DNA from 2 places in the Bacillus sp. LR--39 genome. Region 2 is predicted to be linked to the other one. Evidence: a T-box and tRNA genes for the amino acid it is inferred to sense, from the RefSeq annotation. Region 2 holds a T-box; the other holds one or more tRNA genes.
The links. The T-box of region 2 lies ahead of ACWHAR_RS01470 (valine--tRNA ligase). A T-box ahead of a tRNA ligase gene usually reads a tRNA of that ligase, here a tRNA-Val.
Positions count from the first base shown of each region.

Region 1 (3,401 bases), on a different contig from region 2:
TAAAACCGGAAGACCGGTACAGGTTCTTTGCACGATGATTGCGATGGTTTACAGCAAGCACGATTTCATCACACCAAGGAAAGTAATTTGCGACAAAAGCGGGGAGCTGCAGCATCGCTTGTTTGGCATAACCTTTTCCCTGATGCGGCGCATGTAAGGACAGCGCACTCAGCAAAATGGCAGACACATTGTTCGAATACGGGGCAATGGTTTCTTTTGAGGTATGTAAAATGAAAAAACCGACGGGGCGGTCTTCTTTTAAAATGACTGTCGGGTAGCGATCCCGGATGACGAGAGCATGCGGCAGGACATCTATCGGCAGAGCTGTGAACTTTTTATCTTCTTCACTCAGCACAAACCCGTTCAGCCCGTCTGCATGCTCCGGTTTATAAAAGGACAGGGCCACATCCATGATATCTACTCTCCTTTTTTATAATTGATCCAATTCGTCTTCTGATAGAACACGGCAGCCTGCCCGTTTTAAAAGAGCGGAAGTGATGCCGTCTCCGATTATTTTTTTTCCTGAGAAAGTGCCGTCATAGATAAAGCTGCTGCCGCAGGACGGACTGTTTTCTTTAAGGATGACCGTTGCGGCGCCTATTTCTTTTGCGTATGCTAACGTTTTTTCCGCGCCGTCCATATATAAAGCCGTAACGTCTTCGCCTGATGCCGTTACGATTCTTGCTGTTCCGTTCAGCACGTCTTCGCCCGTACCGCCGATGATTTCCGCCGGTTCGCGGGGAGTGGTGAAGCCGCCCAAAAGTTCGGGGCAGACCATAACAGCTTTCTTTTCTTCTACGAGTCTGCGGATTTTTTCCGAAGCGGCGTGAGAGCCGTTATACCTGCATTCGATACCGCCGAGACAAGAGCTGACTAAGATCATCTGTGTCCATTCCCTTCAATATTTTGATACTTTCATCATAAATGAAATAAGAGAGGAGGGATGAGTTTTTCAGTTAAAAAACGAGTAAAAAAGTTTGAAAATAAAAAAAATAATTTTTCTCTTTACAAATGGGGTACAACCTGTATATAATAACTTTTGTCAGCTCGACGCGGACACAACGGCCCGTTGGTCAAGCGGTTAAGACACCGCCCTTTCACGGCGGTAACACGGGTTCGAATCCCGTACGGGTCATATGGAGGATTAGCTCAGCTGGGAGAGCATCTGCCTTACAAGCAGAGGGTCGGCGGTTCGAGCCCGTCATCCTCCACCATATTTGCCGGCCTAGCTCAATTGGTAGAGCAACTGACTTGTAATCAGTAGGTTGGGGGTTCAAGTCCTCTGGCCGGCACTGTTTTACAAAAAAATACGGAGGGGTAGCGAAGTGGCTAAACGCGGCGGACTGTAAATCCGCTCCCTCAGGGTTCGGCAGTTCGAATCTGCCCCCCTCCACCATTTTTGGGCTATAGCCAAGCGGTAAGGCAACGGACTTTGACTCCGTCATGCGTTGGTTCGAATCCAGCTAGCCCAGTCTCAGACACCTTTTGCATAAAGGTGTCTTTTTTTTATCAGCATTTTGCTTCAATTTCTGATTGTTCATCAGATATACTATTTTTAAGCTGCTGTTAAGGCAGTATATTCTGTATTTTTCATCTACACCCTGCCTGAAATTTGGTAAAATAAATGTAATAAAAAAATGAAACCTTTTAAAACAAACAACGTATAGATACAGACCGGTGAAGGGCAGAGGTAAGATAAAACATGGAAAACCTGATTAAAAAAAGAATCAAGCAAGTCAAAAAAGGCGATCAAAATGCGTTTGCAGAAATCGTTGACCTTTATAAAGATAAGATTTACCAGCTTTGCTACCGCATGCTCGGCAATGTTCACGAGGCGGAAGATATTGCGCAGGAAGCTTTTATCAGAGCGTATGTCAATATCGACAGTTTCGATATCAACAGAAAGTTCTCAACGTGGCTTTACAGAATTGCGACCAACCTGACCATTGACCGAATCCGCAAGAAAAAGCCTGATTACTATCTGGACGCAGAAGTAGCGGGAGCAGAAGGGCTGACGATGTATTCGCAGATCGCCGCGGACGGGGTTCTCCCTGAAGACGCCGTATTGTCATTGGAGCTGTCGGACACAATTCAGAAAAAGATTTTAAAGCTGCCTGACAAGTACAGAACGGTTATTGTATTAAAGTATATTGACGAACTCTCTTTAATTGAAATCGGGGAGATTCTGAATATCCCTGTCGGCACCGTCAAGACAAGGATACACAGAGGCAGAGAGGCTCTTAGAAAACAATTGAGGGATCTTTAAGTGGGGTGATGAAATGAGCTGTCCTGAACAGATTGTGCAGCTTATGCATAAGCATCTTGATGGAGATATCCTTCCTGAAGATGAAAACGTATTAAAACAACATTTGCAGTCATGCGGGAATTGCAAACGGCATTTTCATGAAATGGAGAAATCCGTAGCACTCGTCCGAAGCACATCGCATGTCACGGCCCCTGCTGATTTTACTGCCAAAGTTATGGCGAATCTTCCAAAAGAGAAAAAACGCGCTTCTGTAAAACGATGGATCAAAACTCATCCGATGATTGCAGCCGCAGCGGTTTTTGTGATTTTAATGGGCGGCGGTTTTTTCAACAGCTGGCATAATGACCACAATTTCAGTGTGTCCAAACAGCCGAACCTTGTCGTGCAGAATCACACGGTCACCGTCCCTGAAGGCGAGACTGTAAAGGGCGATGTCACAGTAAAAAACGGCAAGCTGTTCATTGAAGGAAAAGTCGACGGCAATGTGACCGTCGTCAACGGAGAAAAATACATGGCCTCAGCCGGACAAGTCACCGGGCAGATTGAAGAGATTAACCAATTGTTTGACTGGGTCTGGTACGAACTGAAATCGGCGGGCCAGGGCGTCGTGAGCGCTTTGGACCCGAATGAAGATGAGTAAAGCGTATAATCGCTTTACTCTTTTTTTTGTGCATCGCCGCGCTGGCTCATTTCACTTGAGAAATCAAAATGTGGTATAATGAGCACGCTATATGATGTACATATTGCTCATGCAGCACAATTCATAACAGAAAAACGAAATGACTGAATTCTTGGAGGACGAGGAAATGGCTTTTGAGGACATCCCATTTTTGCAATACCTCGGCAATGCCGTTGATATTCTCCTTGTTTGGTATGTGATATATAAATTAATCATGGTCATACGCGGGACGAAGGCGGTTCAGCTTTTAAAAGGAATCGTCGTCATCGTATTGGTCCGGATGGCCAGTTCATATTTGGGACTCAGCACGCTTCAGTGGCTGATGGACCAAGCGATAACATGGGGATTTTTAGCGATCATCATTATATTCCAGCCTGAGCTGAGACGGGCGCTTGAACAGCTCGGACGGGGCCGGTTCTTTTCCAGGAGCGGAACCCCCGTGGAGGAAGCGCAGCA
Region 1 is NZ_JBSIOT010000003.1:391,388-394,788, reverse strand. It holds gene ACWHAR_RS16880 (GNAT family N-acetyltransferase) at 1-412, opposite strand, end outside; gene ACWHAR_RS16875 (DUF523 domain-containing protein) at 431-883, opposite strand; tRNA gene ACWHAR_RS16870 (tRNA-Glu) at 1,064-1,135, shown strand; tRNA gene ACWHAR_RS16865 (tRNA-Val) at 1,139-1,214, shown strand; tRNA gene ACWHAR_RS16860 (tRNA-Thr) at 1,220-1,292, shown strand; tRNA gene ACWHAR_RS16855 (tRNA-Tyr) at 1,312-1,396, shown strand; tRNA gene ACWHAR_RS16850 (tRNA-Gln) at 1,401-1,472, shown strand; gene sigW (RNA polymerase sigma factor SigW) at 1,703-2,266, shown strand; gene rsiW (anti-sigma-W factor RsiW) at 2,280-2,906, shown strand; gene cdaA (diadenylate cyclase CdaA) at 3,073-3,401, shown strand, end outside.
Region 1: it encodes a tRNA-Val, which carries the amino acid that the T-box ahead of ACWHAR_RS01470 (valine--tRNA ligase) is inferred to sense. The anticodon was not compared.

Region 2 (3,401 bases):
TCTCTTCTTTTGACTGAAGGTCAACCGCAGCATCGGCCAGCGGCTGCATTTTGACAAACCATTGTGTGGACAGGTACGGCTCAACAACGGCGCCGCTTCTCTCACTGTGGCCGACAGAATGCATATGGTCTTCGATTTTAAAGAGAACGCCGGATTCCTGAAGATCTTTGACGAGTTTTTTGCGGCATTCAAACCGGTCCATGCCGTTATATTGCAGCGCTTTTTCATTCATTGTTCCGTCTTCATTCATGACGAGAATCCGCTCTAAATTGTGGCGGTTTCCGAGTTCAAAGTCATTCGGATCATGGGCAGGCGTGATTTTAACGGCGCCTGATCCGAATTCCATATCAACATAATCATCGCCGACGATCGGAATTTCGCGGTTTGTAATCGGCAGAATCACCGTTTTGCCGATTAAGTGCTTGTAGCGCTCATCTTCAGGATGAACCGCGACAGCCGTGTCGCCAAGCATCGTTTCCGGACGGGTGGTCGCGATTTCAATTGAGCCTGAACCGTCTGCTAACGGGTAGCGCAAATGATAAAACGCGCCCTGTACGTCTTTGTAAATCACTTCAATATCGGATAAAGCCGTTTTTGTGGCAGGGTCCCAGTTGATGATATATTCGCCTCTGTAAATCAAGCCTTTCTCGTACAACTTGACGAATACTTCCCGCACGGCTTTGTTCAGCCCTTCATCAAGAGTGAAACGTTCACGTGAATAATCGAGTCCAAGTCCCATCTTGGCCCATTGGCTGCGGATGAAATCAGCATACTCTTCCTTCCACTTCCACGTTTCTTCCAGAAACTTTTCACGGCCGAGGTCATAACGGCTTGTGCCCTGTTCGCGGAGTTTCGCTTCGACTTTTGCCTGAGTGGCGATGCCGGCGTGATCCATGCCCGGAAGCCAGAGCACGTCATAGCCCTGCATGCGTTTCATACGCGTAACGATATCTTGCAGCGTCGTATCCCACGCATGTCCGAGGTGCAGCCTGCCCGTCACATTCGGCGGCGGAATGACGACAGAATACGGCTGTTTCGTTTGATCGCCGCCCGCTTCAAAATATTTTCCTTTCAGCCAAAAATCATAGCGGCCTTTTTCAATCGCAGACGGATCATATTTTGTCGGCATTGTTTGTTCATTTGTATCCATGATAACCCTCCAGCATGTTTAGAAATGGCTGAGCAACTAAAAAAGAGCCTTCATCCTGATAAAGGACGAAAAGCTCTTTCGCGGTACCACCTTTTTTCATGAACAGATTTGTTCATGCACTTAAACGGATAACGGGTGCGGCCCGAATTTCTCTACTGTATGTTCAAGAAATTATGCTCCCGGGCGACCTTCCAATGAGACGGCATAAGAAGCCTTTCAGCACAGTAGCTTCTCTCTCTTCATGCGTCTTTCTTGTACTCTTCCCGTTCAAAGCAGGTGTATTTATATCAGCTCATGATCTTATTTATTATGTTCTTTATTATAGTAAAAGTGTTTTTGATTCGTCAATCATCTTTTCCAAAAACCGCTGCCGTCATACATAAATGGGCATGCACCCCGCCCTTTCCCTTACATACGATACATAGAAAGGCGAATGTGAGGAGGAATTGCCCGTGAGAAAAAAATTCAATTCTTATTCGCTCCCCCAGTGGGCCAGACAGGTCCGCCTTGTATCCGCGCAAGTCATAATCCCGATTACGATCTTTCAGGGGATCAGGACGATTTTCTTTCCGACCACTTTTGATGTCCTGCTGCTTGCCATCCTGCTGTTTTTAGCGTGCGCCCTGCATTTGGAATGGATATAAAAAAACGAGTCCCGTTATGAAGAGGACTCGTTTTCCGCTTTTATTTTTTTCTCCCGTTCAATCTGATGAACCTTCATGAGAAAAGGCTCAACATTTTTCATCTGCCAAAACGCTCTTAATAATTGCGTGCACTCTTCTTTTTCAGAGCCCCTTTGGCCGGTCTGATACCGTTTCAGCACTTTGTACATGGCGGATGGATAAGCCATATAGCTGAGAAACAGGCTGATTTCCGCTTCACGGAGCGGGAATGATTTGTGATACGTATAAAACCAGTCCAGACATTCCGGGCATGCTTTCGGATAGCTTCTGAACATTCTGGAGTAAAAGCCGAGCAGGTCATTTTGCGGAGGGCCCAGCGCAGCTTTCTCGAAATTCGTGAAAAAGCCCGATCCCGCATCATTATACAGAAAGTGGCGGCTCGATAAGCTGCCGTGGTTGATCACCGCTCTCGTCTTGTCATGATCCTTTGCCGCGTCAAACCATTCTTCCAGACGTTCCAGAGCAAAATTGACGGCGGAAACCGTTTCTGTAAGATACGTAACAGCCTGCAGTTCAAAAGGTGAAAGATACCACTCTTTTTCCGCCCGGTCGGCGAATTGTTCATAGACAAGCTTATCATTTTCCCAATCTCTTTTCGTTGCTTCATAAAAGCCGCTGATATCTTCAGTCCGGATTTGGATGTCCCGCACAGTCGCAGAATGGAGCTTCGCGACCTCTTTAAAAAGGTAAACATGTTTTTGATCCCGTTCCTCTTCCTGATCGTACTGAAGCCAAGGCATTAAATAATAAGAATTCTCCGTCTGTCTTCCCGCAAAAAAATCGCCGGCATACGTGCGGCAGATCGGCACAAATGATCGGTAGCCTTTCTCCTCAATCTCAATCATAAGATCCGTAAATTCACTGCTGCGGGCCGGCTTGAGCTGTTTCAAAGCAAAAATGCCGTAGTTTGAGTAGACCTTCCAAACATGCGGGCTGACAGGCTCAATATACTCAGCCGCCAGCCCGTATTCCTGAAGCACTGATTGGACTGCTTCCATTCCATTCACCACATTTTTACGGCCTCTTTGTGCTTACGCATGGCTGTTATTATATTCAGGTATATACAGAAGCTGACCTTCTTCAAGCTCGTCATCAAACGATAAAGCATTCGTTCTGATGAGCTGCTGGGATGTTATGTCATATCGTTCACACACCCGGTCGATAGTATCTTGCTGCTGTACGATACAAATTTTCATTCTTGAAAACTTTTCTTCTTCCCTTGTAAATAATTTTGTCAAGTAATGAGAGTTGTCATTTTCCTTCTGCTCGGTTCCCGGTGCCGCTTCTTCATTCTTTCTTTCAGGCTTAAGCGGCTCAGGCTGTTCAGCTTGCGCCGGCTCCTCAGGCGGCAGTTTGGAAAACTGAAATGACAAATCGAGAGGCTTCCCGGTTTCCTCCTCCGGCGGCGCCATCTTCCTTACCTCAATTTCAAACCCTTCTTCATCCTGAGCCTCTTCTTCAAGCAGCTTAGGAGCGCTGTAAAACTCCTCTTCCTGCTGTTCCGGAACGAACTCGCGATAAACGGGCGCCTGCTCTTCTTGAAAAACCGCAGGCTCATCTTCGTCTTC
Region 2 is NZ_JBSIOT010000001.1:268,104-271,504, reverse strand. It holds gene ACWHAR_RS01470 (valine--tRNA ligase) at 1-1,150, opposite strand, end outside; T-box leader at 1,209-1,430, opposite strand; gene ACWHAR_RS01465 (hypothetical protein) at 1,603-1,794, shown strand; gene ysxE (spore coat protein YsxE) at 1,809-2,831, opposite strand; gene ACWHAR_RS01455 (LysM peptidoglycan-binding domain-containing protein) at 2,865-3,401, opposite strand, start outside.